Regions from separate parts of the Micromonospora sp. NPDC004704 genome, predicted to be linked through region 2. Evidence: riboswitches for the same ligand, from Rfam matches in the RefSeq annotation. Region 2 holds a riboswitch; the other holds the start of a gene.

Region 1 (15,744 bases), on a different contig from region 2:
CGCTGGGTGGCCGGTGGCACCGGCGGGGCGGTTGGTGGGCGCTGGCGCTGGGCTGTCGGCGGGGCGGTTGGTGGGCGCTGGGCTGCCGGTGCCAGCGGCGGGGCGTCCGACGGCCGGCGGCTCGGCGGTGCCGAAGGTTGGGCCGCGAGCGGGCGCTGGCCCGGCCGGGGAAGTGGTGGGCCGACCGGTCGGGCACCCCAGCCCTCCGTCCCGGACCCGGCGCGGGTTGCGCCGTACGGCTCGTCGGTTGGTCGCCGAGGATCGCCCTCTGCCGGCCGGCGGCGGTCCGCCCGCGCCGGGCGCAGTTCCGGACTCGGAGCAGGCGGGACCGGACGCCCCGGTGCCGGTGCGGAGCGGGAAGGCGGCGGGGCGGCCAGGTGGGGCGGCTCGGTACGGCCTCCGGGCGACGAGTGCCGACCCGGCCCGGGTATGGCCCCGGGGTGGGGGCCAGCCCTGTCGGCGGGCCCTGCGGGATAGCCGTTCGCACGGTCGGTGCCGGGGCTCGGCGGAGTCTCCCGCTCCGGCGCCCTCGGTCGGGGCGGACGATCCGCAGGCCGGAGTACGGGATCTGCGCCTCGGGGTGCACGGTCCGCCGGCCACGACGGACGCTCCGCAGGCCCGGGTGCACGCTCCGCCGGCCCGGGTGCACGCTCTGCGGGTCCGGGTGCACGTTCTGCGGCCCACGGCGGACGCTCTACCGGCCGCGATGCACGGTCCCCGGGGCGAGGGGCACCGTCTCCGGGCCGAGGTGCACGGTCCACCGGGCGGGGCGCACGCCCTGCGGTCCAGGGCGCACGGTCCGCCGGGCGAGGTGGAGGATCTGCGGCCCAGGGCGCACGGTCCGCCGGGCGAGGTGGACGATCTGCGGCCCAGGGTGGACGATCCGCGGGCCGAGGCGCATGATCCGCCGGCCGAGTCGTGTTCGCCGCCGGCCAGCCGGGTCGGTCGGCCGGATCACCCGAGGGCGGGGCCGATGCCGGGGGGTCGAGCGGTGGCGAGGGCTCCCGGTCGTTCCCGGTGTGACGGTGTCCGCCACCGGGGTCGCGAGGTGCCGGCGGTCGGGTCCGACGGGTGGCCGGTACGACCCTGCCCGGGTCGCGGTCGGACGGCGGGGGCCGCCCGCCGGAGCCCGATCCACGACCGTCCGTCATGTCGCTCAGGGTAGTGGGAAGCACCCATTTGGCGCCTCTCCCCATGAATCACGCCAGGTGAAAGACGAGACATTAGGGCAGGAACCTCCACTCGTACGGAGGGACGACCACGCCTGCGACGTGAAAACAGCGGTAGGCGAGAATGCGATGCGTGACCGGCGACCACTACTTCACCGCCCAACCCGGTACCGCCTCCGACCGTCGGGAGATCGAGTTCTCGGCCGCTGGGCGGGACTACTCGTTGGTCTCGTCCGGCGGCGTCTTCTCCGCCGCGCGGCTGGACCCCGGCACGGCCGTACTCCTGCGCAAGGCCGACCTGCCGGAGCCCGGCGCCACCGGTCCGCTGCTCGACCTGGGCTGCGGGTACGGGCCGATCGCGTGCGTGCTGGCGACCGAGGCACCCGCGGCCACCGTCTGGGCGGTCGACGTCAACGCGCGGGCCCGCGAACTGACCGGCGAGAACGCCGTACGGATCGGCGCCGCCGACCGGATCCGGGTCGCCGCCCCCGACGAGGTGCCCGACGACGTCACGTTCGCGGAGGTGTGGTCGAACCCGCCGATCCGGATCGGCAAGGCCGAACTGCACCACCTGCTCGCCCGGTGGCTGCCCCGGCTCGCCCCCGACGGTGTCGGCTGGCTGGTGGTGGGCCGGCACCTCGGCGGCGACTCGCTGCACCGCTGGCTGACCGAACAGGGCTGGCAGGTCGACCGCCCGGCCAGCCAGAAGGGCTACCGGGTGCTCCGGATCACGCGGTGAAATCCGGTACCGCCCGAGCCGAACGACAAGGCAGGATGCCCGCGTGGGTTACATAGACGTGGCCGGAGTCGGCTACACCCTGCCGGACGGCCGGGAACTCTTCGCCGACGTGTCCTTCCGGGTCGGGGAGGGTGCCAAGGTGGCCCTGGTCGGCCCGAACGGCGCCGGCAAGACCACCCTGTTGCGGATGGTCGCCGGTGACCTGCCCACCCCGACCGGCGGCATCGCCCGGTCCGGCGGCCTGGGCGTGATGCGCCAGTTCATCGGCATGATCGGCGACGAGTCGACGCTGCACGACCTCGCCCTGTCCATCTCGGCGCCCCCGCTGCGCGCGGCCGGTGACCGGCTCGCCGCCGCCGAGGTGGCGCTGCACGCCGCCGAGGTCCGCGGCAAGTTCAGCACCGCCGCGGGCAAGGCCCAACTCGCGTACGCGGACGCGCTGGGCGCCTGGGGCGAGGCCGGCGGGTACGACGCCGAGGTCCTCTTCGATACCGTCTCCACGATCGTGCTCGGCCTGTCCTGGGAGGCGAGCCGGACCCGTCCCGTACGGACCCTCTCCGGTGGGCAGCAGAAGCGGTTCGCGTTGGAGATCCTGCTCCGGGGCGGCGACGAGGTGCTGCTCCTCGACGAGCCGGACAACTTCCTCGACGTACCGGGCAAGCGGTGGTTGGAGGGGCGGCTGCGGGAGTCGACCAAGTCGGTGCTCTACGTGTCGCACGACCGGGAACTGCTGGCACAGACCTCGGACCGGGTGGTCGCCGTCGAGGGCGGCAGCGCCTGGGTGCATCCGGGCGGCTTCGGTAGCTGGCACGAGGCCCGGGTGAACCGGCACGCCCGCCTCGACGAGCTGCGCCGCCGCTGGGACGAGGAGCACCAGAAGCTGCGCGAGCTGATGCTGATGTACAAGCAGAAGGCGGCGTACAACGACGGGTTGGCCTCGCGTTACCAGGCCGCGCAGACCCGCCTGCGCAAGTTCGAGGAGGCCGGTCCGCCGCCCGTACCGCCGAAGGACCAGGACATCCGGATGCGGCTGTCCGGTGGCCGTACCGCCAAGCGCGCCGTGATGTGCGAGCAACTGGAGCTGGACGGCCTGACGTACCCGTTCGACCTGGAACTCTGGTACGGCGACCGGGTCGCCGTCCTCGGCGCCAACGGCACCGGGAAGTCGCACTTCCTGCGGCTGCTCGCGCGGGGCGGCACCGACCCGGAGCCGGCCAACGGTCCGGTCGACGGGGGGCACCTGCTGACGCCGGTCAACCACGCCGGGGTGGCCCGGCTCGGTGCCCGGGTCCGGCCGGGTCACTTCTCGCAGACCCACGACCGCCCGGAACTGATGGGCAAGACCCTGGTCGAGATCCTCTGGCGGGGTGACGACCACCGGACCGGGATGGACCGGCACGCGGCCATGGCGTCGCTGAGCCGGTACGAGCTGGCCGCCCAGGGTGACCAGCGGTTCGGCACCCTCTCCGGCGGACAGCAGGCCCGGTTCCTGGTCCTGCTGCTCGAACTCTCCGGTGCCACCCTGCTGCTGCTCGACGAACCGACCGACAACCTCGACCTGGCTTCGGCCGAGGCGCTCGAAGAGGGGCTGAAGGCGTTCGACGGCACGGTGATCGCGGTGACCCACGACCGCTGGTTCACCCGGTCGTTCGAGCGGTTCGTGCTCTTCGGCGCCGACAACGAGGTCACCGAGACCCCCGAACCCGTCTGGGACGTCGGCTGACGTGTGCGGAAGGCCCTTCCCGGCCGGGAAGGGCTTTCTCACACGTGGTTGGTGCCGTCCCGGAAGGGCGCGGGCATAGGGTTGATCACGTGACTGAGATGACCTTCCGCCGGCTGGGCGACTCCGGGCTCGTGGTGTCCGTCGTCGGTGTCGGCTGCAACAACTTCGGCCGGAAACTGGACGCGCAGGGCACCCGTGCCGTGGTGGACGCGGCCCTGGACGCCGGGATCAACTTCTTCGACACCGCCGACATCTACGGCGAGCCGAAGGGCGCATCCGAGGAGCAGCTCGGTGCCGCACTGAAGGGCCGGCGCGACGACGTCGTACTGGCCACCAAGTTCGGCATGGACATGCTCGGGGCCAACGGCCCGGACCACGGGGCCCGGGGCTCCCGCCGCTACATCAACCGTGCCGTCGAGGCGTCGCTGCGCCGGCTCGGCACCGACCACATCGACCTCTACCAGATGCACGAGGTCGATCCCGGCACCCCGATCGAGGAGACACTGAGCGCGCTGGACGACCTGGTCCGGTCGGGCAAGGTGCGCTACCTGGGCAACTCCAACTTCGGTGGCTGGCAGATCGCGGACGCGGCGTGGGTGGCGCGTACCCGCGGCTACGCGCCGTTCATCAGCGCGCAGAACCAGTACAGCCTGGTGGAGCGGCACGTCGAGACCGAGATCGCGCCGGCCGCCAACCGTTTCGGCCTCGGCCTCCTGCCGTTCTTCCCGCTCGCCAACGGCCTGCTCACCGGCAAGTACAAGCGGGGCGAGGCGCCGCCGGCCGGCAGCCGGCTCTCCGGCGGCGGACGGTACGCCGACCGCCTGGCCGCCGCACCCTGGGACAGGATCGAGGCGATCGAGAAGTACGCCGCCGAACGCGACCTGACCCCGTTGCAGGTGGCGATCGGCGGGCTGGCCGCCCAGCCCGCGGTCACCTCGGTGATCGCCGGAGCCACCACCCCCGACCAGGTACGGGCGAACGCCGCAGCCGGTCTGTGGCAGCCCTCCGCCGACGACCTGGCGGCGCTGCGCGCCATCCTCTGACCTGATAACGCGTTGCCCAGTACGGGGTCCGGAGCCAGCCGCTCCGGACCCCGTACGGCGTCTGTGGGGGTCAGCCGAGCCGGTTGTGGCGGGCCGCCCCGACAAACGATGTCCAGGCGGTGGCGGGGAACGCCAGCACCGGCCCGTCGAGGTCCTTCGAGTCGCGTACGCCGATGACCGTGGTGCCCGCCCCGCCGAGGCCGGTGGTCGCGCCGTCCACCGCGCCGAGGTCGGCCACCTCGACACAGTTCGCGTTCGAGCCGCTGCGGCTCGACCTGCGCCAGACGGCCCCGGAAAGCTGCGTACCGGTCATCGCGGTCTCACTTCCGCTCGTACTCGCCAGCGACCCGAGTGATGAAGTTTACCGATGCGATCGGGCTCAACGCGGCTTCCGCGAGCCGGACCGCCTCCCGCCGGAAGAACTCGACCTGGTGCCGCTCCTCCAGGAACAGCCCGGTGAGCTTGTGGTCGAGGTAGACGACGGACCGGTTGCGCGGGAAGTCGAGCAGCGCGAAGGCACCGTCGAGACCGGTGTGCGCGCCGGCGGCGAGCGGCACCACCCGGAGGGTGATGTTCGGCCGTTCGCTGGCCGACACCAGGTGCCGCAGTTGCCGGGCCATCACCTGCGGGCCGCCGACCGGCCGCCGCAGGGCGGCCTCGTCGATCAGGGCGTGCAGCGCCGGTGGGGTGTCGCGGGTGAGGATCGCCTGCCGGGCCAGCCGGGCGGCTATCCGGGGCTGGGTGTCCACCTTCCGGACACCGCAGGACTCCATCACCGCCCGGGTGTAGTCCGGAGTCTGCAACAGGCCCGGTACGAGCAGCGGCTCGCATCCGATGATGGTGGTCGCCTCGGCTTCGAGGTGGATCAGCGTGCGCGACTCGGCGGAGAGACCGACCGCCGCCTCCCACCAGCCCGGCTCGGCGGCCCGTTCGACCTGGCGGAGCAGGGCGGCCCGTTCGTCACCGGTGACCCGGTAGACGACCAGCAGGGCGGCGGCCTCCTCGGTGCGTACCTGCTGGCGGCCGTGTTCGAGGCGGGACAGGCGGGACTGCGGCCAGTCGAGTTCGGCAGCGACCTCGCGCAGGCTCAGCTTCCGGCGTACCCGTAGTTCGCGGAGCTGGGCCCCGACGTTGCGGCCGGCGACGGCGGGCTGGATGCGGCGGGACACGGCGCTCAACTGTTGCGGTTGCGGGCGAGCAGTACGGCCGAGCCGGCGGCGGCGAGCAGCAGCGCCCCGCCGATCAGCCACCACACGCCGGTGCTCAGACCGGACTCCTTCGGCAGTGCGACCGGGTTGCTGGGCACCGGCCTGGGTGCTGTCTGTTCGGCCTTGGCCTCGACCGTGGCGACCGCCTCGGCGGGATTCGGCGCGGGCGCGGTCACCGTGACCTGCCAGCGGCCGGGGGAGAGGATCGGTCCGGTGGTGTAGAAACCCTGGCCCTCACCGGACGGTTCGAGCTGGATCGGCCCGACGGTGTCGCCGTCTCCGTCGGTGGCGGTGAGCACCAGCCGGACAACCGTTTCGAGCTGGTGGCCGTCGGCGTAGCTGGCCCGGATGGTCACCCCGGTGGCGCCGTCGCCGGCCACCTGGAGGTTGAGCTTGCCGTCCCGGGCCGCCGCCGGCGTCGCCGGGAGCAGGAGCACCGGTACGAGGGCCAGCGCGGCGAGCAGTACTCGCAGGGGTCGCATCAGAGGTTCCTTTCGGCGCGCCGGACACCCGTACGGTGCCGCCGGGATGGGTTCCAGTGTGTCGGCTGGGAGCGGTCCGGCGGCAGGGCTGTGCGGTCGCAATTGCTGGAGGGACTGGGTGGTGCCCGGGTGCGGTGGTGCCGGGGGTACGCCGGGGCGGCCGGCCTGGTTGGCCGGCCGCCCCGGGTTTGGTGCGGTTACTGCGTTTCGGTGCGGGTGGTTAGAGCTTGCCGCCCTGCTTGATCCGGGTCGGGTCCTCGGCGAGGCGTCCCGTTCCTTGGACGGACTTGTCGGCGTTGGCCTTCACGCCCGCCTTGGTGGCCTCGCCACCGAGCCGGACGATCATGGCGTCCGCGTCCCTGGTCAGAACGTCGCGGACATCCGCGTCGGTGACCAGGGCGGTGTCGGCGACAAGCGCCTTGTACGCGGTCAACTGCTGCACCGCACGCTTGTCGTTGCCGGCGGCCTCCGAGTCGCGGACCGCAGTCAGCTTGTTGGTGAGCTGCTTGTGGGCCTTGGTGGAGAGCCGGTTGGTGGCCTTGAACCGGTCCTGCAGGTTCTGCATGTCCCGGAACGAGGTGGTGACGAAGAACCGTACCGACGAGGTCGTGGTGTTGCCGGCCTTGTCGGTCGCGGTCACGGTCAGCTCGTGCAGCCCCAGCGACAGGTCGTAGAGCGCCTGCAGCGTGTTGTTGGCGTACGGCTGGCCGTCGAGGGTGCCGATGGTGGCTTCCAGACCGGAGGTCGGGTCGACCGCCTGCCAGGAGACCCGGACGTCGGCGCTGTCGCCGTAGAGCTGGCCGTCGGCGAGACCGGAGACCAGCACGGTGGGCTTGGTGCCGTCGATCTTGAGGAGGGCCGACTTCAGCGTCTCCTCGTTACCGGCCGCGTCGGTGGCCCGGTACAGCAACTCGTGCTGCCCGTCGCCGCTGACGTTGACCGTCGTGGTGTACGGCGTCCAGGCGCCGCCGTCCAGGGAGTACTCCAGCTTGCTGACCCCGGCACCCGCGTCGGTGGCGGCGAGCGTCACCGGGATGGTCCCGGCGTGCCAACCGCTGTCGCTCGGCGGCGCGAAGGTCGCCGAGGTGACCGGCGCGGTCGCGTCGATCTTCACGTCGACCGTCTTCGTCTCCTCGACGTTGCCGGCCTCGTCCGTGGAGCGGAACCGGACCTGGTGGGCGCCGTCACCGGAGACCAGGATCGGCTCGGTGTAGGCGGTCCAGGTGGTGCCCGCGTCGAGCTGGTACTCGGTGCTCGCCACTCCGCTGCCACCGGTGTTGTCGGTGGCGGTCAGGGTGACCGTGGTGGCGGCGTTGTACCAGCCGCCGGTCGGCGTACCGGCCACTGCCGCGGTGGTCACCGGTGCGGTCGGGTCCTCGACCGCGGTGCTCACCCGGAAGTAGTCGAACGTCGCCGGCTTCGACGCCTGCTGTGCCGCACCGAGGGTGAACAGGCCGAACTTGGGCGTGGCGCCCACGGCCGCGTTGGTCAGGCTCCCCAACGACGTCCATTCGGTCCCGTCGGCCGAGTACGACGCGGTGTACGTGTCGCCGGCCTTGGCCAACCGCAGGTGCCAGATGCCCTGCGTCAGGTTCGACGCGTTCGGCTGCGGGTCCTGCACCACGGCGCCGATCTCGCTGCGGAACTCGATCCGCCGGGTCACGGCCTGACCGGCCGCGTTGTCCGCGATGTAGTCCAGCTTCAGGTAGTTGTCGTCGTCGCCGTAGACGAGAAGACCGCCCTGCTGGTACTGCTCGTTGAACTGGCTGCCGTCGACCTTGGTCTCGATCGTCCAGTCACCGGCCGGCGCGTTCTGCAGGATGAAGTTCGACGGCGGGGTGCCGCCGCCCTGGTAGATGTCGCCGTTCGGTACGTCGATCTGGAGGCCGCCACCGGTCACCCGGTAACCGGTCGGGTCCTCCCGGACGATCGCGTTCCACTTGCACTTGTCCAGGCTGGTTCCGGTGAACTCGTCGGACGGCTCGACCGGGCCGGCCGGCTCGTCCGGGCTGAGCTGGAACCAGTCGAACTTGGCGTCGTTCACCGAGGCCGTGGTGTTCCCGTTCAGCGCGAACAGACCCACCTTCGGGTTCTCGATCCCGGCCAGGGCGGCGGACCGACCCACCGGGGTGAACGTCTGGCCGTCGGCCGAGAAGGCCCCGGTCAGGTTGGTGCCGTCACTGCTCAGCCGGACGTAGAACGTGTCGCCCATCCCGGCCGGTACGGCGATCCCGTCGGCGGCCTCGTTGCGCGGCGTGCCGGCGGTCTCCCGGATGAACTCGAACTTGCGGTTGTCCGAGTAGAGCAGGTCGAGCTTGGCGTAGTTTGCGTCGTCGCCGTAGACGATCAGCCCGGCCTGGTGGTAGTTGGCGGTCGCGCTGAGCGTCACCTTGGTGGTCGCCTGCCAGGCACCGCTCGGGGCGGGCTGGAGCACCACGTTGGTGGCGTTGTTGGTGCCGCCGTACAGGTCACCGACCGCGGTCGGCAGAACCAGGCTGCCGTCGGCGACCGAGTAGAGCTGGTTCTCCCGGATCACGGTCGACCAGCGCGACTTGTCCAGCGAGGTGCCGGTGAAGTCGTCCGAGCGCGCCCCGAAGCAGGACGTGTTCGGCGCGGTCACCTGCACCGGAACGTTGACGAACGTGGAGGCACCACGCGCGTCGGTCACCGTCAGGGTGGCGGTGAAGTTGCCCGCAACGGTGTAGGTGTGGCTGGCGTTGGCGGTGTTCGCCGTGCCGCCGTCACCGAAGTCCCAGGCGTACGTGAACGGGGCGTCGTTCTCCGGGTCGGTGGCCGTACCGCTGAACGCGACCGTCACCGGCGCGATGCCGGCGGTGGGGTTCGCGGAGGCGGTGACCACCGGCGGGGCGTTGTCGGTCACACCGCGACCGAGGAAGTCGACCCAGTTCACGTTGAGGATCGCGCCGGTACCGTTGGCACCGACCGGGTTGCGGGTCACAAAGTACAGCGGTCCGCTGACCGTGCTCGCCGTGGTGATCTCGGCGGTCACGTCGACGAACGTCTGCCAGCCCCCGGTGCTCGGCACGGTGGCCGTGGCGACCAGCGGGCCGTCCGGCGCACCGGTACGGACCTCGACCCGCGCGCCCCCGCCGGCCGAAGCCGCCCGGAACCGCAGCGAGTCGATCCCGGTCAGGTTCGCCGGGTCGAAGGTCCACCAGTCGTCGGCCTCGATCCAGCCGATGTTCTCGAACCCGCCGGCGGTGTCCTCGGTGGCCTGCCGCGCCACGCCCGGGTCACCGGTGCTGACGCTGCCGGCCAGCCGGCCGGTGGACGAGAAGTACTCGGCCTGCTTGCGCTTCGGCTGGAGCTGCTCGATCGCCCGCCCGGTCAGGGCGTTCGACCCACCGGCGCCGCCACCGTCGGTGTAGACGGCCTCGAAGACACCGAACACGTTCGCCTCGGCGCCGTGCCCGGAGGCGAGCAGCGTCTGGACCGAACCCTCACAGCCGGTGTACGACTGCAGCGGGTGCGCGTGCTGGTCGTGGCCCAGGTAGTACTGGAGCACGACCCGGTCGCAGTCGATCGTCCCGTCCTCCGGGTCGGTCACGTTGACCTTGTACTTGACCAGGTCGCCCCACTCGAAGAAGCCGCCGTCCGGCGGGAACTCGATGGAGACGGTCGGCGCGGTGTTGCCCACCGTGACCGGTACGTTCGCAACCGCGGTACGCCCCTGGGGGTTGGTGACCGTGAGCTGCGCGTTGTAGTTGCCCGCCGCGGCGTACGTGTGCGCCGGGTTCGGGTCGGTGGAGGTGGCGTTGTCGCCGAAGTTCCAGGCGTACGTCAGCGTGCCACCGTCCGGGTCACGCGACCCGGCGCTGGAGAACTGCACCGCCAGCGGAGCCGGACCCGAGGTGGGCTCGGCGGTCGCGACCGCGATCGGCGCCCGCTCACCGGCGGTGTAGTCGATCCGGTAGATGCCCGAGTTGTCGTTGTTGCCGCCGAAGCCGGTACCCCACTCGATCAGGTACAGCGCCCCGTCCGGACCGAACTCGAAGTCCATCGGCCGCAGCATCGTCATGCCGGTCAGCAGCTGGTTGATGTCGACCAGCGACTTGCCGTCGGCACTGACCTGCATGGTGTACATCTTGTTCTGGTTCCACTCGCCGAGCAGCGCCTTGCCGTCGTAGTAGGCCGGCCACTTGCGCTCCGAGTTGAGGTTCTCGTCGTACCGGTAGACCGGGCCGCCCATCGGGGCGCCGCCGCCGCCGATCTCCGGGAACAGCGGGTTGCCGCTGTAGTCGAAGTCGACCGTGGCCGAGATGGCCGGCGGCAGGTTGGTCAGGCCGGTGTTGTTCGGCGAGTTGTTGACCGGCGCGGCACAGTCGAACTTCGCACCACTCGGTCCCGACGGGAACGGGTAGTCGTTGTACGCGTAGTTCGCGCCGTGGCAGTACGGCCAGCCGTAGTTGCCCGGTCCGACGATGTTCCACTCGACCGTGCCCTCGGGGCCACGGTTCGGGTTCGCCGCACCGGCGTCCGGGCCGTAGTCGCCGACGTACAGGGTGTCGGTCTGCGGGTCGATGCCGATCCGGAACGGGTTCCGGAAGCCCATCGCGTAGATCTCGGGCTTGGTCAGCGCCGTGCCCGGTGCGAACAGGTTGCCGGCCGGCACGGTGTAGGTGCCGTCGTCCTCCGGGTGGATCCGGAGCACCTTGCCGCGCAGGTCGTTGGTGTTACCCGACGAACGCTGCGCGTCGTAGTCCTGCCGACCCGGCCGCTCGTCGATCGGGGTGAAGGAGTCCGACTCGAACGGGTTGGTGTTGTCACCGAGCGCCAGGTACAGGTTTCCCTGGCTGTCGAAGGCGATGCTTCCGCCCGCGTGGCAGCAGGTGTTGCGCTGCGTCGGGACCTGGAGCACGACCTTCTCGGTGGCGGCGTTGATGGTGTCGCCCTCGACCGTGAACCGGGAGAGGTAGTTACGGGCCGCGCCACCGGCGGGTGCGTAGTACACGTACACCCAGTTGTTGGTGGCGAAGTCCGGGTCGAGGTGGATGCCGAGCAGACCGTCCTCGTTACCGGTGAAGACCGGCAGCGTGACCGCGGTCACCGTGGTGCCGGTGTCCGGCTTGATGATCTGGATCCGGCCGTCGCGCTCGACGTAGAAGACCCGACCGTCCGGAGCGATGTCCAGCTCCATCGGGTTGTTGGTGTTGCTGTCCAGCGACACCTTCTCGAAGCTGCTGGTCTTCGTCGCACTGCAGTCGGCCTCGACCACCCCTGCGGCGGTCTCGATGCCGCCGAGCAGGTGGGTGAGGAACTCCGGCTCCGCGAACGACTCGTTGGTGTGACCGCCACCGGTGTACCAGGAGCGGCCACCCTCGTAGTCCTGACACCACGCGGTCGGGTGGTCGGCGCCCATCGCACCGCTGCCCGGGGTGTAGCTCCGCTCGTCCAGGCTGGCCAGCACGTGTACGTTCGCGCGCGGGTTGGTCCGGAAGTTGTACCACTCGTCGAAGCGGGACCACTGGGCCGGCAGACCGGCGGTGGACGGGTGCGCCGGGTCCTCGACCTTGACCGTGGCCTGCTGGTTGGCCGGGTGCGCGTTGAAGTACGCACCGACCAGGCCGCCGTACCACGGCCAGTTGTACTCGGTGTCGGAGGCGGCGTGGACACCGACGTATCCACCACCGGCCTCGATGTAGCGCTCGAACGCCGCCTGCTGGGTGTCGTCGAGCACGTCACCGGTGGTGGAGAGCCAGATCACGGCCTTGTACTGGGCGAGATTGGCGTCGGTGAACGCGGCACCGTCCTCGGTCGCGGTGACGGAGAACCCGTTCGCCGTGCCGAGCTGCTGGATGGCCGCGATGCCGGAGGGGATGGAGCCGTGCCGGAATCCGGCGGTCTTCGAGAAGACCAGGACGGAGTACGGGTCCGCCGCGGCGGCGGCCGGGGCCGCCTGTGCGGCGCTCGGGGCTGCTACGAGTGCGGCCGCCGTCGAGGTGACGGCGACCGCGAGACTCAGCAGCGCATGGCTGAGGGTGCCGCGCAGCGCGTGGCGCGGGCGAGGTCTTGACACGAAGGATCTCCTTCGTCCGCTGGGGACACGGGGGATCCCCGGCCGGCTCGCCGAAGACCGGTTCGGGGGTGGTGGGTTTCGGCTGCGTGGCCCGCCGTGGCTGTGCAGTCGAAATTTGTCTTGTCGCTGAACAAATTAATGCCGGTCAGCGTGAGGCGGGCAATACAGCAACAAGCCAAATCGGGTAACGGTTGGGTAACCGAGGCGGATCTTCCGGATAGGACAGACAAAACCATTGGGTGTTCGGAGTCACCTTCGCCGCTCGCGGCGCCCCGCTGTGACGTGCGACCCCTTGGCGGATCCGGTCCGCCGTCGTAGTGTGGTCGACAAGTAACCCACGGGAGTCCGGTGTACCGGGCTGAGAGGGGGGCTGACACAGCCCCCGACCGTCGAACCTGATCCGGGTAATGCCGGCGCAGGGAGGAGTTTGCCGTGCCCGTACTGGGACGTTTGCATCTCATCACCGACACCCGTACTGGGCGTGATCCTCTCGCCACGGTACGTGCGGCGCTTGCCGTGGCCGGGCCACAACTCGTGGTCCAGGTACGCGTCGAGGACGACACCACCGACCGCGACGCGTACGACCTCGCCCGGCGGATCGTCGACCTCTGCACACCGGTCGGCGCCACCTGCCTGGTCAACGACCGGCTGCACATCGCCCTCGCGGCGAACGCCGCCGGTGGCCACGTCGGTGCGCTCGACCTGCCCGTCGAGGCCGCCCGACGGGTGCTCGGGCCGACCGCGGTGCTCGGCGCCACCGCCCGCGCACCCGACCCGGCCCGGGACGCGGTGGCGGCCGGCGCCACCTACCTCGGCGTCGGACCCTGTTACGCCACCACCACCAAGGACGGGCTGCCGGAACCGATCGGCCCGGCCGGCATCGCGCGGGTCGCCGAGGCGGTGGGCGTACCGGTCATCGCGATCGGCGGGGTGACCGCCGCCCGGGTGCCGGAACTGCTCGCCGCCGGCGCGTACGGGGTGGCCGTGGTCGGCGCCGTCAGTGCCGCCGCCGATCCCGCCCGAGCCACCACGGAACTGCTCGCCGCGCTGACCCGTACCGGGGCGCCGACGTGGTAGGCGGGGACGCCCACCCGACTGAATCCGACCACGTCCCCGCCACCGGGCGGGCGGACGTGGCCGTGGTGGGCGGGGGACCGATCGGGCTCGCCATCGCCTGGCTGGCCTCGGTTCGGGGGATGCGGGTGCGGGTGCACGACCCGGACCCCGGCAGCGGGGCGTCCGGTGTCGCCGCCGGCATGCTCTCCCCGGTCGCCGAGGCATCCTTCGGCGAGGAGGCGCTGACCCGGCTGCTGCTGGACTCGGCCGCCCGCTGGCCCGACTTCGCCGCCGAGGTCGCCAACGCGGCCGGCCTGACCGGGACCGCCGAACTCGGCTACCGCACCGAGGGCACGCTGGTGATCGGGCGTACCGCCGACGACCTGGCCGAGGCGCGCCGGCTCTGGGCGTACCAGCAGGGACTCGGACTCCCGATCACCGCACTGGACGCGACCGGGCTGCACGACCGCGAACCGTTGCTCGCACCCCGGGTACGCGGCGGCGCGCACGCCCCCGACGACCACCAGGTGGATCCCCGCCGACTCGTCACCGCCCTGCGGAACGCGGCGGTACGGGCCGGGGTGGTGTTCGTGCCGGCCGCCGTCCACGACCTCGCCGACCTCGACGCGGACACCGTCGTGGTCGCCGCCGGCTGCGGAGCCGCCGGACTGACCGGGCTGCCGATCCGACCGGTGAAGGGGCAGATCCTCCGCCTCCGCGCACCCGGCGGCGAGCCGCCCGGCTTCCGGCACGTGATCCGGGGCTACAACGACGGCCGCTCGGTCTACCTGGTGCCCCGCCTCGACGGCGAGGTGGTGGTCGGCGCCACCGTCGAGGAACGCGGCGACACCACGGTCACCGCCGGCGGCGTACTGGAACTGCTCCGGGCCGCGATCGACCTGGTCCCGGAACTCGCCGAGTACGAACTCGCCGAGACCACCGCCGGCCACCGCCCCGGTACGCCCGACAACGCCCCCGTGATCGGCCGGCTCGCCGACCGCCCCGACGTGATCGTGGCGACCGGGCACTACCGGCACGGCATCCTGCTGACCCCGGTGACCGCACAACTCGTCGTCGACCTGCTCACCAGCGGGGTGGCCGATCCGGCGCTCGAGCCTTTCACCCCGGACCGGTTCACCCGGACCGGGCAGACCTCGGTGAGGGAGGAGATTCGGTGACCGGAGAGGGTGGGGTTTCGGTGGAACTGACCGTGAACGGGACGGACCACAGTCTGCCCGGCGGGATGACCGTGGCGGAACTGGTCGCCACCGTCACCGGCCAGACCCGCGGCGTGGCCGTCGCGGTCAACGGCGAGGTGGTCCCCCGGGCCGGCTGGCCGGCGGCGGTCCTGAGCTCCGGCGACCGGGTCGAGGTGCTGACCGCGGCCCAGGGCGGGTGAGCCGGATGTCCGAAGTGGAGACCGAGCCGGCCGCCGAGCCGGTCACCGGCCGGTTCGAGTTGGGCGGGGTGTCGTTCGCCTCGCGGCTGATCCTCGGCACCGGCGGCGCGGCGAACCTGCACGTACTCGAACAGGCGATCCGGGCCAGCGGCACCGAGTTGGTCACCGTCGCGCTGCGTCGGGTCGACACCGCCGCGACGATGCACGGCGGGCTGCTGGACGTACTCGAACGGTGCGGCGTACGGCTGCTGCCGAACACCGCCGGCTGCTACACCGCCGCCGAGGCGGTCAAGGTCGCCCGGCTGGCCCGCGAGGCGTTCGACACCTCGTGGGTGAAGCTGGAGGTGATCGGGGACGACCGGACCCTGCTGCCGGACGGGGTCGAGCTGCTGCACGCCGCCGACCAACTGGTGGCCGACGGGTTCACCGTGCTGCCGTACACCAGCGACGACCCGGTGCTCGCCCGCCGGCTCGCCGAGGCGGGCTGCGCGGCGGTGATGCCGGCCGGCGCACCGATCGGCTCCGGGCTCGGCATCGGCAACCCGCACCACATCCGGCTGATCCGGCAGAGCGTGGACGTGCCGGTCATCCTCGACGCGGGGATCGGCACCGCCTCCGACGCCGCACTTGCCATGGAACTCGGCTGCGACGGGGTGCTGCTGGCCAGCGCGGTGACCCGGGCCGCCGAACCGGCCCGGATGGCAACCGCGATGCGGTACGCCGTGGAGGCGGGCTGGCTCGCCGCCCGGTCCGGCCGGATCCCCCGACGGTTCCACGCGCTGGCGTCCAGTCCCGACGAGGGACGGCCGGACCTGTGACCGCCCGGCGGCCCGAGCTTCCCCCGGAGCCGCGTCACCCGGACCGTGGCCGGTCGGCCTCCGCGCGTCC
Region 2 (15,744 bases):
TCATTGCCGAACGTCGCGGGCGTACCGGTCGCCAGCACCACACCGGCCGCGTCGAGCGCCTCCACCACCGGTCCGGTGGAAGCGGGGTACGGAACCGCCAGCACCGCGCCCGAGGAGACGACCTGTCCCCGAACCACCTCCCGCCCGTCGCGCAGTACCCGTACGGTGACGGCCGCAGCGGGGGTCACCACCAGCAGCGCCCGCCCCTCCTCGTCCAGCGGTACGGCGAGCACACCGCCCGGATCAGCCGGGTCCGTACGCGAGTCGAACAGCACCCCGGTGCCGATCACCCGGTCCGGAGCCGGTCGGTCGTAGTCGACGTCCAGCCGTCCCAGCCAGCCGCCACCCTGAGCCGGGGCGGCCACCACCGTCGCCCGCCCGTCGAGAGATCGGTTCACTCCGCCCGGGGGTGTGGAGGCCGCGCCCGGGGTGCCACCGGGCCCGATCGAGGACTGGCCTGCCGGAGCGGACCCGCTGATCCGTCCACCCCAGACCACCTCGGGCAGCGCGGTCGCCCGGTACCCCCACGACTGGGCCGCCATGTACGCGAGCACAGGGGCGCGATCCGGGTCGACCATCCCACGCGCCCGGGACAGAGACCGTGTCACCTCCTCCTCGCCGAGCCGCTCCGGGGCGAGCGAACCCGGACCGGGACGCAGTAGCCGGACCACCCCGTCGCAGGTCACCCGCCACCACTCGGCCCGCGCCGTGAGCGGTGTCCGGACCAGGTATGAGCCGGTCGGCTCGACCGTCCACCGATCCAGGTCGGTCACCGGGGCGGTGGCGAAAACGCATCCGTCCGGGACGATCGCCACGTGCACCCCCTCGGCCTGGGTGCCGGGCCTGAGCGGGGCGGTGGCCACGCTCTCATAGGGTTCGAGCCCGTCGGACAGATCCCGTACCACCGCACTGAGCCCCAGCTCGGTCGGGCCGGCGCCCTCGTCGGCGGCCAGCCACACCGACGCGTACGGCCACCCGGTGTCGGGGTCGGGCTTCTCTCGGACGAACGCGGCGAGTGCGATCCGCCGCCCGCCGACGTCGTCGGCGAAAAGTACCTTCACGTTGTGCACCGGAACGGTCAGCCGGTCGAACTCACCCCGGCGCTGGGCCGCGAGCAGGATGCCGGCGAGGGCGTCGACATAGGTCCGGTCCTGCCCCACCGCCCCGCGCGGCGGCGACCGGAGCAGCTTGTCGCCCCACGCCAGGACCCGCTGGAAGGCGTCGCCCGGGTCGGCGGGTTCGACCACCGGTGGCCGGTGCGCCGTACCCACCGGTCCGGCGACAGCCAGCGCGCCACCGGTCAGGGTGACCACCACGGCGGTCACCAGGCCGACCGCCCGCCGCCGCAGGGACCGCCGGTACCGGGCGCGGACCCGGCCGTACGGATCCGGCTGCGGCCGGAGCGTGTGACTCAGATCGTCCAGCGCCACCCGCAGTTGCTCGTCCACCGTCATCGCGCCACCCGCAGTCGCTCGTCCACCGTCATCGCCCCACCCCCGTGCTCGTCGTGATCCAGGGGCCGCCCGCGACCACCGTCACCACCGCCGACGGGGGTTGCCAGTGCCACGCGCAGCCGGGCCAGGCCCCTCGACGCGAGGCTCTTGACCGAGCCGACGGAGCAGCCCAGGGTCGCCGCGACCTCCGCCTCCGGCAGGTCGGCCACGTACCGCAGCACGATCACCGCACGGGTACGGGGGCCCAGCTCGCGCATCGCCTCGTGCAGGGCGTGCCGGTCCGCCACCGCCTCCGTCAGGTCGCGTACGGGCCGGTCCGGCAGGAACGCCGTCAGCACCTCGTGCACCCGGTGCCGCCGCCAGCTACTGATGTGCTGGTTGATCATCATTCGCCGCAGGTACGCCATCGGCTCGTCGATCCGGTGCCAGCGCCGCATCACCTTCACCAGCGCCGACTGCACCAGATCCTCGGCATCCTCCGCCGACCCGGTCAGGTGGTACGCCACGCGCAGCAGATCCAGATAACGCGCGTCGACGAACTCCCGGAACTGCTCGTCGTCTTCCGACATGGGCCTCCGCTCGGTCGGTCACCCATCACGACTCGCACCGGGCACCAAAGGTTGAGCCGACCCCGGAAAAATCCGGAACCTGCCCGCCTGCCGTTATCCGGTCACGGGCGGATCAGCGGGTGGTGCCGGGTGCCCGAGGGTGCCGAGGAAACGGTCGAGGAGGTCGACCTGCCGGGCGGGCGGGAACTGCGCCTGGTCGAACAGTGCCTGCACGACGAGCCCGTGGGCGAAGGCGGCGGCGATCACCACCACCTGGTCCGGATCGGTCGCGGCCGGCAGTTCCCCGAGGTCACGGGCGGCTTCGACGTGTGTGCGCAGCCGGGTCCGCCAACGGTCGTACCGGGCGGTCTGACTGGCGCCGAGCGCCGGGTCGGCCAGTGCCGCGTCCCAGAAACTGACCCAGGCCCGGCTCCCCGCCGTCAACTCGGGGGTCACCGGGAGCACGTCCAGCAGGGCGGCCCGCAGCGCCGCCAGCCCCGGCCCGGTGGCGACCTGCCGGGGGCGGGCGGCGGTGCGTTCCTCGGCCAGGTCCAGAGCGTGCCGCAGCAACGCCTTCTTGCTGGGAAAATAGTGGCTGACCAGGCCGGTCGAGGCGCCCATCCGGGCGGCGACGGCACGCATGGTCAGGCCACCGAAACCGTGCTCGGCGAGCACGCCCCAGACCGCGTCGGAGACGTCCCGCCGCCTCGCGTCATGGTCACCCTTCGCGGGCATCGCGCCCTCCCCACCGGTACGGCCAACGCCCTATAGTACGTAACAAACGTTTGGTACGTACATTCTCAGTCTGGAGCCCCGATGCTCGGTCATCCCCTCGCCCCCGGCGCCGACCTCCGACCGCTCGAACCCTGGCAGGCGGCCGAGTTCGCCGGGTACGTCGAACAACACCGGGCGCACCTGGCCCCGTGGCTGCCCTGGGCCGTGACCATCACCGACACCGAATCGGCCCGGCGGTTCCTCCAGCGCTACGCCGACTCCCAGGCCGCCGACGGGGGCCGGATCTTCGGCATCCGGCTCGACGGCGCACTCGTCGGCGGGGTCCTGTTCCGGGTCTTCGACCCCCGTGCCGGGGTCTGCGAGATCGGGGTCTGGCTCGCCCCGCAGGCGCAGGGCCGGGGGCTGGTCACCCTGGCCGCCCGGCACCTGATCGACTGGGCGCTCGGCGTACGCGGTCTGTCCAGGGTGGAATGGCGCACGGTCCCCGACAACAACCGCAGCATCGCGGCGGCCCGACGGCTGGGCATGACCCGCGAAGGTGTGCTCCGCCAGGCGTTCCCGCACAACGGCGTACGCCACGACGTCGAGATCTGGGCCCTGACTTCGGCCTAACCCGACGGTGGTCCCCGGTCAGCTCGGGCCGGCGAACCCGCCCCTGGGCTCGATCAGTTCGAGGTTGGTCCCGTCGGGATCGTTGAAGTACGCGACCCGGGTGCCGACCGCGTCCGGCGGGGTCACCTCGTCGGCGGCGAAGGTGTACGGCTCACCGAGGAAGTCGTACCCGGCCTCGCGCATCCGGGTGTGGACCGACCGGAGGTCGTCCACCTGGAAGCAGAGATGCATCGATCCCGGCCGGTTGGCGGCGGACTGGCCGGGAGCACCGATGGGATCCTCGAACTCGATCAGGTCGATGCCGAGATTGCTCAGGTGGAAGGTGGCGTAGCGCAGCTTCGACACGGGCAGCCCCTGCGCGTGCGCGAAGCCCTGACCCTTCATGCTCTCGTTGTCGACCGCCGGCTCCAACCCGGTCAACGCCCGGTAGAAGGCGACCGAGCGGTCGAGGTCGGAGACGGAGATCCCGACGTGTGCGGCCGTGTCGAGGCCGAACGAACCCTCTGGTGTGCCTGGCATGCTGTTCCCTTCCACGGTCCCGGTCACGCCCGCGCGTGCCGATCCCATGGCAGTGCCCACTGGCCGGGGAACTAACCGTCGAGCCGGGCAACTCACCCCGACCGGCCTCGCTTCACTCGTACGGTTGCTTCGGTGGGTCGACCTGGCGCCACGACTCCACCTCGAGGTACGGGATCTCCTCTTCGTTGACCGGGTCCTTGGCGATCCGGTCGGAGTAGCGGCCGACCACGTCGACCCAGGTGTCCGGGGCCAGGCCGGTCGGCGGGTCGCCGGCCAGGCCGAGCTTGATCGGCCGACCGTCGGCAGCACAGCAGGACAGGATCATGCGGGCCAGGATCGGTTCGCCGTTGGCTCCGGTGGCGACGAAACCGGTGAGCTGCACCCGCCGGTCGCCGAGCGAGACACCCTTGTCGAAGATGGCCCGGGAGGCATAGTCGAGCACCCCGATCCGGACCGGGTCACCCTCGGGCAGCGGCGGATAGTCCGACAGCGGCTGACTGCCGAGGGCGGTCCCGGCCTGACCGGCCGCGTACGAGCCCAGGGCCGGTGGGGCGACCAGGAGCAGGCCGAGCACGGGCAGGATGAGCAGCCAACCGACCCGCGGCTCGTGGTGGCCCTTGCCCCCGTGCCCGTGGTCGTGCCCGTGGTCGTGGTCCTCCTCGGCCGACCCCTCCACCGCCGCCCCGGACGTACGCCGGGCCGGGCGCAGGTCGTGGACCAGGGTCATCACCGCCACCGCGATCAGCAGGATCGCAGACCCGATCAGGAAGGGTTGCAGCCCCTCCTTCACGTAACGCAGGTACATGTCGGTGAGGCTGGCCTTGAGCACCGCCCCGCCGAGCAGCAGCAACACCACCGCCTGTGCCTGTCGGTTCATCAGAGCACCACCGCTCCCACTCCCACCGCCACCAGTACGGCGACCGCGAACGTCGCCGGGGCGAACCGGAACGCGAACCGCCGCCCGAAGACACCGGCCTGCATCGAGATCAGCTTGAGGTCGACCATCGGCCCGACGACCAGGAACGTCAGCCTGGCGGTGAGCGAGAACTGGGACAGCGACGCGGCCACGAACGCGTCCGCCTCCGAGCAGATCGACAGCAGCACCGCGAGGACCGCCAGCGCCAGCACCGACAGGACCGGGTTGTCGGCCAGGGTCTGCAACCAACGCTCCGGCACCAGCACGTTGATGCAGGCCGCCGCCATCGCACCGAGCACCAGGAAGCCGCCCGCGTGCACCACGTCGTGCCGTACGGCCGAGAAGAACGCCCGCCCCTTCGACAGTCCGTCCAGGTCGGGGCGGTGCGGCAGCCGGATCCAGTCGGCCCGGCCCAGCCGCAGCCAGAGCCAACCCATCAGCATCGCCACGATCAGGCTGGCGACGCCCCGGCCGACCACCATCTCCGGGTTCTGCGGGAAGGCGACCGCGGTGGCGGTGAGCACGATCGGGTTGATCGCCGGGGCGGCGAGCAGGAACGCCAGCGCGGCGGCCGGGGTGACGCCCCGGCGGATCAGCGACCCGGCGATCGGGACCGCGCCGCACTCGCAACCGGGCAGGATCACTCCCGCACAGCTCGCCACCGGTACGGCCAGCGCCGGATGTTTCGGCAACGCCTTCGCCCAGAAGGAACGGGGCACAAAAACCGCGATCACCGCGCTGAGGACCACCCCGAAGACGAGGAACGGCACCGCCTGCACCATCACCGAGACGAAAACCGTGGTCCAGGTCTGCAGTCGTGGGCCGGAGATCGCGTCGGCGATCGGGCCACGGAAGACGACCAGCAGGATGAGGAGCCCGGCGAGCACCTCCACCGACCCGATCCGGTCGCCGAACAGCCGTTGCCGGGGTGGTGGGTCGCCTGCTGCGGGCGTACCGCCGGGGGTGGTGTGGGCGCGGGCGGGACCGGTGGTCGAACCGGGCGCGGCGCTGTCGACGGTGCCGGTGGTGGGCGGGATCGTCCAGTCGATCTCGTCGCCCGGCCCGGCGCGGCGTTCGGTCGCGCGGTCGGAGGCGGTCACGGCGTCTCTGCTCTCCTCGCTCGGCCGGGTCCGGGGGCAGCTCACCCTAACCCGAGCCCCGGTGTCCACCACCACACCCGATCGATACGGCGCTGTGCCGCGCCGCCGGTCGGTGCTAGCGTCCCCGAAACAACTTCACATCCGACAGGGGAGCGCACAGCGCTGAGAGTGCGGGATGACATCCGCAGACCCTCGAACCTGATCTGGGTAATGCCAGCGCAGGGAGTTCGGTCATGCTCCGGCCGCGCCGGAGTCCGGCACGACGCCGGGCCGAGGCGTGCGACTTCTCCTGGTTCACTTTCGAGAACTGGGAGCCAACATCATGAACAACCGCTGGCGGACGCTCGACATCGTCATCGCCTCGACCCTCGGGGTGGCGTTCGGCGTCATCTTCTGGGCCTGGGGCCTGCTCTGGAACGGTCCGGCCGACGCCATTCCGCTGCCCGGTCGCGCCGTGATCTACGGGGTGTGGCTGGTGCCGGCCGTCCTCGGCGCACTGGTGATCCGCAAGCCGGGTGCGGCCCTCTACACCCTGACCCTGGCCGCCCTGGTCTCGGTGGCCCTGGGCACGAGCTGGGGTTGGACGCTGGTGGTCCAGGGCCCGATCGAGGCCGCCGCCGCGGAGCTGGCCTTCGCCGTGTTCGCGTACCGGATCTACCGGCTGCCGGTGACCCTGCTGGCCGCCGCCCTGGCCGGTCTCGCCGCCGCCATCTACGACATCTTCGTCTGGTACCCCGGCACCGCCTGGGACAGCTTCCGCCTCCCCTACCTGGCCCTAACCACCGCAAGCTCCCTGGTAGTGGCCGGCCTAGGCAGCATCGCCCTAACCCGAGCCCTAGCCAACACCGGCGCCCTGGACCGCTTCCCCGCCGGCCGCACCCGCCCCACGGTCTAACCCCCACCCGGCCCGCCGGGCCCCTTCGGCGTTGATCATGAAGTTAGCGACGATTCGATCTTGTTCTGAGGTATCTAACTTCATGATCAACGGCTAGAGGGAGGGGTGAGTGGGGTGGGTGGGGTGGTTGTTGGGGGGTTTGGGTGGAGGCATGCGGGGCGGAAGGGGTGGGCGGTACGGGGGGTTGATCTGCGGGTTGCGGTTGGGGAGCGGGTGTTGTTGCTGGGGGGTTCGGGGGCGGGGAAGAGCACGTTGCTGGCCGCGCTCGCGGGGCTGCTCGCCGAGGACTCCGGGGAGCAGGCGGGGCTGATCGAGGTCGACGGAGCCGATCCGCGTACGGTCCGGGACCGGGTCGGCATCCTGTTCCAGGACCCGGAGAGCCAGCTCGTGATGGCACGGGCCGGCGACGACGTCGCGTTCGGGCTGGAGAACCGGGGCGTGCCGGCCGGCGAGATCTGGAACCGGGTCGACGAGGCGATGCACCGGGTCGGCTTCCCCTACGGACGGGACCGCTCCACCGCCGCCCTCTCCGGCGGCGAGCAGCAACGGCTCGCCCTGGCCGGCGTACTCGCGCTCCGGCCCCGGCTGCTCCTGCTCGACGAACCCACCGCCAACCTCGACCCGGCCGGCGCCGCCCTGGTCAGGGCAGCGATCGCCGCCGCAGTGGACCGCGACACCACCCTGATCCTGGTCGAACACCGGGTCGCGGAGGCACTCCCCCTGGTCGACCGGGTCGTGGTCCTGGAGCCGGGCGGCGGCATCCGCGCCGACGGCAGCCCGGACGAGGTCTTCGCCGCGCACGGGGACGCCCTCGCCGACGCCGGGGTCTGGGTACCCGGCCGGTCGGTGCGGGCCCGACCGGCGACCACCGCCGCCGGCGACCTGTTGCTCACCGCCGACCGGCTCGGCCTACCACCCCGGCTGGCCCCGACCGATCTGACCGTACGGGCGGGCGAGGCGGTTGCCGTACTCGGGCACAACGGGGTCGGCAAGACCACCCTGGCCCTGCAACTCGGCGGGCTGATGAAACCGGCGACCGGTCGACTCGAGGCCACCTCCGCCCTGGCCGGAACCGACGCCGGTACGCCACCGCACCGCTGGCGGGCCAAGTCCCTGGTACGCCGGATCGGCTCGGTCTTCCAAGACCCCGAACACCAGTTCCTCGCCGGTACGGTCTTCGACGAACTGGCCCTCGGGCCACGCCGGACCGGACTCCCGGAACCCGTCGTACGCTCCACAGTGGACGATCTGCTCGTCCGGCTCCGGCTGGACCGGCTCGCCGGGGCGAACCCGTACACCCTCTCCGGTGGTGAGGCGCGGCGGCTGAGCGTGGCGACCGCCCTGGCCACCGCGCCCCGGCTGCTCGTACTCGACGAGCCGACCTTCGGCCAGGACCGACGTACCTGGATCGAGCTGGTCGACCTGCTCGCCGACCTGCGCGACGCCGGGCACGGCATGGTCACCGTCACCCACGACGCCGACTTCGTCACCGCGATCGCCGACCGGACCGTGACCCTCTCCGGCCGGGACGACCCCGCGCCCGACCCGGTCCCCGACGGCGTGAACCGGGGAGTCGCGGCGTGAACCGGGTAGAAGCCCGCGTGAACCGGGGAGTTGCGGCGTGATCAGCACTGGGCCGGTGGGGAGGGCGACGGCGCCGCTGGCTCGGCGCAATCCGGTGGCGAAGCTCGCTGCCGCGCTGGTGTTCTCGTTCACCCTGGTCGCCACGATCGACCCGGTCGCGCCCGCCGTCGCGATCGCCATCGAGCTGGCCGTGCTGCCCCTGTTCGGCCTCGGCTACGGCACCCTGGCCCACCGAGCCTGGCCACTGCTGATCGGTTCGCTGGGCATCGTGCTCACCATGGTGCTGTTCGCCGCCGACCGTACCGGGGCGGTGCTGCTCGACGCCGGCCCGATCACGGTCACCACCGGTGTGCTCACCTCCGCCCTGGGCCTGGTCCTGCGGGTACTCGCGGTGGCGCTGCCCGGCGTGCTGGTCTTCGCCACCACCGACCCGACCGACCTGGCCGACGCGCTGATCCAGAACGCGAGGGTGTCATCCCGGTTCGCGCTCGGCGCGCTGGCCGCGTTCCGGATGCTGCCCCTGCTCGCCACCGAGTGGCAACTGCTGGGCATGGCCCGGCGGGCCCGGGGCGTGGACGCCGGACGTAACCCGATCGCCCGGCTGCGCCTCTTCGGCGCCACCGCGTTCGCCCTGCTCGTCGGGGCGATCCGGCGCGGCACCCGGCTCGCCACCGCGATGGACGCCCGAGGGTTCGACGGCGGCACCCCGCGTACGGTCGCCCGGCGGCAGCGGTTCACCGTCGCCGACACCGCGCTGGTGGCCGGTGCCGCCGTGCTGGCCGGGGCGGCGCTGACGGTCAGCATCCTGCTCGGTACGTTCCAACCCTTGCTCGGCTGATCATCACCGCCGGCCGGTAACGCCCAGCCCCGGCCGCCGGTGTCGGTAAGCACGGCCGCCGGCGCCGCCACCCGACGGGACGATGGCGCGAGGGTTACGCGGCCGAGAGGCTCCGCACCATCCTCGGACAACCGGTCACTTCGACTGGGCCGTGACCTTCGTGGCGGTGACCGTACCGGCGGAGTTGGGTCCGTCGACGGTGACCGTGTCACCGGCCTTGAGGTCCTTGAGTGAACCGGCCCTGGCGACCGCCACGGCGGTGTCGGTGCCGGTCCGGACCGTGATCACGGTGCCGTCGGCGGTCTGGACGTACACGGTGGTGCCGTCGACCAGCTTCACCGTGCCGGTGGTGGTCTGTGCCGTACCGCCGTCGGCGTCGGGGACGCCGGTGGCGGTGCCGCCCGGTCGGCCGGCGCCGCCGGGGAAGCCGGCGAAACCACCGGCGCCGCGCTGGGCACCCCGGCCGGTGGCGGCCGAGGGACCGGTGCCGGGCGGATCGCCGTACGACTTCTGCACCTGCACCCCGCCCAGGAAACCGCCGATCAGCAGCACCGCCGCCCCGAGGTAGAGGGTTGCCCGGTTCCACCAGCGGCGACCGGCCACGGCCGCCAACTCGACGGCGAGGTCCCCGTCGTCGTCATGGCCCGCCCCGGTCGGCGGGGTGGGCGTATCGGCGACCACGAGGGGCGGGCCGACGACGGTCGGGGCGTCCGCCGCGTCGTCCCGATGGACTCCGGGCGCACCCGGCGAACGGCGACCCCATCGCACTGCTCTGCTCATCGCTGCTTCCCCGGAATCACTCGTGGCTCACTCGTAGCGGAGGGCGTCGATGGGCCGCAGACCGGCGGCCCGGCTGGCCGGCACGCTGCCGAAGAAGAGCCCGATCGCGACCGATACGCCCAGCGCCAGGGCGATCGAGCTGGGTACGACCACCGGCTTGACGCCGACGATGGTGAAATGGCTGCCGGCCAGTGCCGCCAGCACCCCCAGTCCCCCGCCAACCAGGCTGAGCATGGTCGCCTCGGCGAGGAACTGGGTGAGGATCACCCGGCGGGGCGCACCGAGGGCTTTGCGGATGCCGATCTCGCGGGTCCGCTCGGTCACCGTGACCAGCATGATGTTGGTGATGCCGATCCCGCCGACGAGCAGGCTGATCCCGGCCACCGCACCGAGCAGTACGGTGAAGGTGTCCGCGGTCTCGGTCTGGGTCTGGAGCAACTGGGCCGCATTCTGGATCCGGTACGGCGTACCCTGCGCCCGCCCGGCGGCGGCACCACCCCGAGCGACCGCACCACCCGCGACCGCCCCACCCGCCGCCGGTGCGACCTTGAGTCGCTGGTCGAGGATGGTGGCGATCTGTGCCTGGGCGTCGTCCACCCGATCCGGTCCGGTGGCCTCGACGAGCACCGAGTTGACCGCGCCGTAACCGGTCAACGTCTGCTGGACCGCGGTCAGCGGCGCGATCGCCACGTCGTTGGCGTCCTGGAAACCGGTGGCGGAACCCTTCTCCGCCAGTACGCCGACCACCGTGTAGAGCGCACCGCCGACGGTCACCTGCGCGCCGAGCGGGTCCGTACCGGGGAACAGTTCGGCCGCGACGGTCTGTCCGATCAGGACCACCCGCCGACCCTGGGCGAGGTCCGAGTCGCTGAACGCGGCACCGGTCGCGACCGAGGTGTTCGACGCACCGAGATAACTCGGGTACGTGCCGACGAACTGCGACACCTGGTGGTCGGCGCCCTGGTAGGTGATGGTCGCCGAGGCGCTCACCACCGGGGAGACCGAACGCACGTCCGGCGCCAGGACCGGGTCCTTCAGCGCCAACGCGGTCGGTACGGTGATCGCGTCGCTGCTGCTGCCGCCCCGCGCGGTGCTCTGCACGGTGAGGGTGTTGCTGCCCAGCGCGGCGATCCGGTCGGTGATCTGTTTCGCCGAGCCGTTGCCGACCGCGACGAGCAGGATCACCGCACCGACCCCGATCAGTACGCCGAGCATGGTCAGCGCCGAGCGGAGCTTGTTCACGGTGATCCCGCGTACGGCGAACCGCAGGATCTCGAAGAAGCTCATCCGATCCGCTCCAGCCGTACGGTCGCCCGCTCCGACCCGCCGTCAACGCCGGCACCGGTATCGGTACCGGCGCCCGGAACGTCCTGGCGCTGGTCGCTGGCGATCTCCCCGTCGAAGAGCCGGATCAGGCGCTTGGCCCGGTCGCCCACCTCCGGCTCGTGCGTGATCATCACGATGGTCCGACCGGCCGCGTTCAACCGGTCGAAGATGGCCAGTACGTCCGCCGTCGACCGGCTGTCCAGGTTGCCGGTCGGCTCGTCGGCCAGGATCAGCGCCGGTTCGGTGACCAGCGCACGGGCCACCGCGACCCGCTGCTGCTGACCTCCGGAGAGCTGGTTCGGCTCGTGTCCGGCCCGGTCAGCCAGCCCCACCAGGTCCAGCGCGGCCAGCGCCCGCCGACGCCGCTCGTTCGCCCTGACCCCGGCGTACGCGAGCGGCAGTTCCACGTTGGCGACCGCGCTGGTACGGGCGATCAGGTTGAACGCCTGGAAGACGAAGCCGATCCGCCGGTTGCGGACCAGGGCGAGCTGCCGGTCGTTGAGCCGGCTCACGTCCACCCCGTCCAGCAGGTACTGCCCGGTGGTGGGGACGTCCAGACAGCCGAGGATGTTCATCAGCGTCGACTTGCCCGAACCCGACGAGCCCATGATGGCCAGGTAGTCACCCGCACCGACGACCAGCGACACCCCGCGCAGGGCGTGCACGGTCGCCTCGCCCTCGCCGTACCGCTTGGTCAGCCGGCGGACGTCGAGCACCACGCGGTCCGGCGCGGTCATCGCCCGCCTCCCGCGGCCCCGGCACCCCGGGGGAAGCCGCCGCCGCCGGGAAAACCGCCACCACCGGTGAGCCCGCCGCCCGGTCGGCCGCCACCGGTGGTCCCGGTCGTCCCGGTGCTGGTGGTCCGGAGTACGACCAGCTCACCGACCTGCAACCCGGACGTCACCTGTACGGTCTGGTCGCCGGTCAGCCCGACCTCGACCGGACGGGTCACCGGCTGCCCGTCCTCCAGCACGGTGACGGTGTGCCGGTTGCCGACGGTGGTGAGCGCCGCCGAGTTGACGTAGACGGTGTTCTCCACCTGCCCGACCGTCACCGTCGCCTGGACGGTCTGGCCGGGGCGGGCGCCGGGCGGGAGCTGCGACACCCCGAACACCACCCCGTAGGTGACCACGTTGTTGCTGGTGGTGGCGTTCGGGTCGATCGAGGACAGGGTGCCGGTCGCCGTCGCACCGGCGAGCGCGTTCCAGGTGATGGTGGCCGGCTGGCCGGCCTTGAGCTTGGTCGCGTCGGCCTCGGCGACCGAGGCGGACACCTCCAGCTTGCCCAGGTCGGCGAGCTGGATGAACCCGCTGGTCGAACCACCCGACGCGGAGCCACCGGACGCCGAGCCACCGCCGGAGGAGCCGCTGCCGGAGGACGATCCCCCCGACGACGATCCCGAACCGCTCGACCCGGAACCGGACGAGCTGGACCCGGACCCGCCGGTGGAGCTGCCGACGCTGCCGTTGACGGCCACCACGGTCCCGGCCATCGGCGCCTTCAGTGTCGTGCCGTCGACCGCGTCCCGGGCGGTGTCGACGGCCAACTGGGCGGTGGTGACCTGGCTCCGGGCGTCGGTGGTGTCGGTACCGGCCGCCTCGGCGCGGTCCTGGGCCGCCCTGGCCGCGTCCAGATTGGCCTGTGCGGCGGTGAGCTGCCGGTTCGCGGCGGTCGGGTTCACCTTGGCCAGCACGGTCCCCTGGGTGACCAGGTCACCGACCTTGACCCGGATCTCGCTGACCGTACCGCCGGTGCCGAAGGTGGCGCTCGCGGTGGCGGCGCTGCGCAACGTACCGGCCGCCGACACGGTGGCGGTCACCGTGCCCTGCCCCACCGGGATCGTACGGGTGGCAGCACCGGTCGCCGCCGAACTCGACTCGGGCTTGACGAAGGAGGTGTAGATCCAGACGCCGCCGCCGATGATCGCCAGGCCGAGTACGGCGTTGACGAGCACCGACGGGCGGCGTAGCGAGACCAGACGTCGCACCGGCATGCGGGCCAGCCTGGATCGTCCGGCTCGGAACAGCCCCGGCGTCAGCTCGGAGCAAGCTGGGAACCACCGGCGTCCCCGGACGGCGGGGCACCGTCGCGAGTGGTGGTGCCCTGTTCGACGGGGTCGACCGGGGTGGGGTCCATCATGGTCGGCAACACCACCCGGAAGGTCGCGCCGACACCGGTCGCGCCGACCAGGTCGACCCGGCCGCCGTGGGCCTGGACGATCGCGGCCACGATGGCCAGCCCCAACCCGGAACCGACACCGGGAGTACGGGTACGGCTCTGGTCGACCCGGTAGAGCCGCTCGAAGATCCGTCCGGCGTGCTCGGGCGGCACACCCGGACCGGTGTCGGCGACCTCCAGCACGGCGTACCCGGCGCCGGCGCCGGGCAGGGCCGGATCGGCGGGGGCGGACCAGCGGCCGACCCGGACGGTGATCTCAGCGGTCGACGGGGTGTGTTGCAACGCGTTCGTGACCAGGTTCGCCGCCACCTGGCGCAACTGGTGCTCGTCGCCGAGCACGGTCACCGGCTCCAGCCCACCGCCGGACGGATCGGGGCCGCCGCCGGGCACCGGCGCCGGACCACCGCCGAGCGGGACCAGCCGGACCGGGCGGTCGGGGCGGCGGGCATGTGCGTCCCGGATGGTGTCGGCGGCGATCGCCAACAGGTCCACCGGTGCCCGTCGCATCGGCCGGCTCAGGTCCATGCGGGCCAGTTGCAGGAGGTCCTCGACCAGGAGCCCCATCCGGGCCGCCTCGTTCTCGATCCGGCCCATGGTCTCGTCCAGCACCGGTCCGGGTGGGGCACCACCGCGCCGGTACAGCTCGGCGAAGCCGCGGATCGAGGTGAGGGGCGTACGCAACTCGTGCGAGGCGTCCGCGACGAACTGCCGCAACCGCTGCTCGGAGACCGTACGGGCGGCCATCTCGGCGCCGATCCGGTCGAGCATGACGTTGAGCGCGATGCCCAGCCGCCCCGACTCGGTGTGCGGGTCGGCGTCCTCCACCCGCCGGGCCAGGTTGCCGGCGGTGATCTCGCTGGAGATGCGTTCCATCCGGGTCAGCGGGCGCAACCCGATCCGTACCACCAGGGCGGCGACCAGGCCGAGCACGAGCAGCACCAGCAGCATCACCGCCCCGTCGATCAGCAACAGGCCGTCCGCGGTGGCGTCGACGTCGCGCAGCGAGGAGGCCACCACGGCCAGCCCGCCGTTCGCGGTCGGCGCGGCCAGCACCCGCCAGGTGCTGTGCGAGTCCGCCGAGTCGACCGTGAACGGCTCACCGCGCTCGGCCAGGTCGGTGAGGCCGGTCAGGTCGGGCGGGGAGAGTTCGTCGTGGGACAGGACGGCGACCAGCACCCGCCCGCCCGGGTCGTAGATCACCACGGCCTGGCCGGGGCCACCGGCGGGAGCGGGTCGGCCGCCGCGGGCCGCTCCGGGTCCGAAGTCCGGGACCATACCCGCGACGTACGGGCGGATCGACCGGGCGAGCTGCTCGTCCACCCGGTCGGTGAGGTACGACCGCAGCAGCACCAGCCCGGCCGCGTTCGCCACGATCAACGCGATCGCGGTCAGTACGGCGATCACCACCACCAGCCGTGCGCGCAGGGTCCAGTGGCTCCACCTGCGTACCCGGGCCAGTCGCCGCCGCCACCGCCCGACCGGGGGTGCCGCCGTCCAGTCGGGCGGTGGCGGGGGCGGCCAGCCGGGTACGGCGGTCCCACCCGGAGGGGCGGGAGCGCCGGGCTGGCCGGGCCGGGCGGTCATTCGCCGGCCGGTCGAGGCAGCCGGAGCGCATACCCCACGCCCCGTACCGTCTGGATCAGCGGCGGGTCCCACCGGTCGATCTTCTTGCGCAGGTAGTAGACGTACGACTCGACGATCCGGCCGTCGCCGCCGAAGTCGTAACTCCAGACCCGGTCCAGGATCTGCGCCTTGCTGACCACCCGGCCGGCGTTGACCATGAGGTACCGCAGCAGGTTGAACTCGGTCGGCGACAGGTCCACCAACCGGCCGGCGCGGCGTACCTCGTGCGCGTCCTCGTTCAGCTCCAGATCGGCGTAGTGGATCACGCCCGACTCGGGTTCGACCCGGCTGCGCCGCAGGATGGCCCGGATCCGCAGCACGACCTCCTCCAGGCTGAACGGCTTGGTGACGTAGTCGTCGGCGCCGACGGTCAGCCCGGAGATCCGGTCCTCCACCGCGTCCCGCGCGGTCAGGAACAGCACCGGCACGCCCCGGCCGTCGGCCGCCGTACGCAACCGCCGCGCCACCTGGAAGCCGTCCAGGTCCGGCATCATCACGTCGAGTACGACCAGGTCCGGCTCGAACTCGGCGGCGGCGGTCAACGCCTCGTGCCCGCCGTACGCGATCCGGACCTCGAAATCGATCAGCCGCAGGGTCGCCGACAGCAACGCGCAGATGTTCGGCTCGTCGTCCACC

The links. Region 2 has a riboswitch for thiamine pyrophosphate ahead of ACWEFB_RS04770 (ECF transporter S component). Riboswitches for the same ligand answer to the same signal wherever they lie in the genome.
Region 1: linked by a shared signal. The riboswitch ahead of thiE (thiamine phosphate synthase) and the one ahead of ACWEFB_RS04770 (ECF transporter S component) in region 2 are both predicted to bind thiamine pyrophosphate.

The regions. Positions count from the first base shown of each region.
Region 1 is NZ_JBSGCD010000032.1:3,290-19,033, reverse strand. It holds gene ACWEFB_RS30370 (class I SAM-dependent methyltransferase) at 1,303-1,908, shown strand; gene ACWEFB_RS30365 (ABC-F family ATP-binding cassette domain-containing protein) at 1,952-3,631, shown strand; gene ACWEFB_RS30360 (aldo/keto reductase) at 3,730-4,674, shown strand; gene ACWEFB_RS30355 (DUF397 domain-containing protein) at 4,745-4,987, opposite strand; gene ACWEFB_RS30350 (helix-turn-helix domain-containing protein) at 4,995-5,843, opposite strand; gene ACWEFB_RS30345 (hypothetical protein) at 5,849-6,364, opposite strand; gene ACWEFB_RS30340 (ThuA domain-containing protein) at 6,585-12,401, opposite strand; TPP riboswitch at 12,729-12,840, shown strand; gene thiE (thiamine phosphate synthase) at 12,843-13,478, shown strand; gene thiO (glycine oxidase ThiO) at 13,472-14,635, shown strand; gene thiS (sulfur carrier protein ThiS) at 14,656-14,856, shown strand; gene ACWEFB_RS30320 (thiazole synthase) at 14,862-15,674, shown strand.
Region 2 is NZ_JBSGCD010000003.1:94,522-110,265, reverse strand. It holds gene ACWEFB_RS04805 (hypothetical protein) at 1-1,454, opposite strand, end outside; gene ACWEFB_RS04800 (SigE family RNA polymerase sigma factor) at 1,451-2,023, opposite strand; gene ACWEFB_RS04795 (TetR/AcrR family transcriptional regulator) at 2,117-2,737, opposite strand; gene ACWEFB_RS04790 (GNAT family N-acetyltransferase) at 2,819-3,349, shown strand; gene ACWEFB_RS04785 (VOC family protein) at 3,368-3,868, opposite strand; gene ACWEFB_RS04780 (TIGR03943 family putative permease subunit) at 3,981-4,745, opposite strand; gene ACWEFB_RS04775 (permease) at 4,745-5,701, opposite strand; TPP riboswitch at 6,021-6,127, shown strand; gene ACWEFB_RS04770 (ECF transporter S component) at 6,207-6,779, shown strand; gene ACWEFB_RS04765 (ABC transporter ATP-binding protein) at 6,894-8,363, shown strand; gene ACWEFB_RS04760 (energy-coupling factor transporter transmembrane component T family protein) at 8,401-9,201, shown strand; gene ACWEFB_RS04755 (hypothetical protein) at 9,337-9,981, opposite strand; gene ACWEFB_RS04750 (ABC transporter permease) at 10,009-11,268, opposite strand; gene ACWEFB_RS04745 (ABC transporter ATP-binding protein) at 11,265-12,044, opposite strand; gene ACWEFB_RS04740 (efflux RND transporter periplasmic adaptor subunit) at 12,041-13,300, opposite strand; gene ACWEFB_RS04735 (sensor histidine kinase) at 13,342-15,069, opposite strand; gene ACWEFB_RS04730 (response regulator transcription factor) at 15,066-15,744, opposite strand, start outside.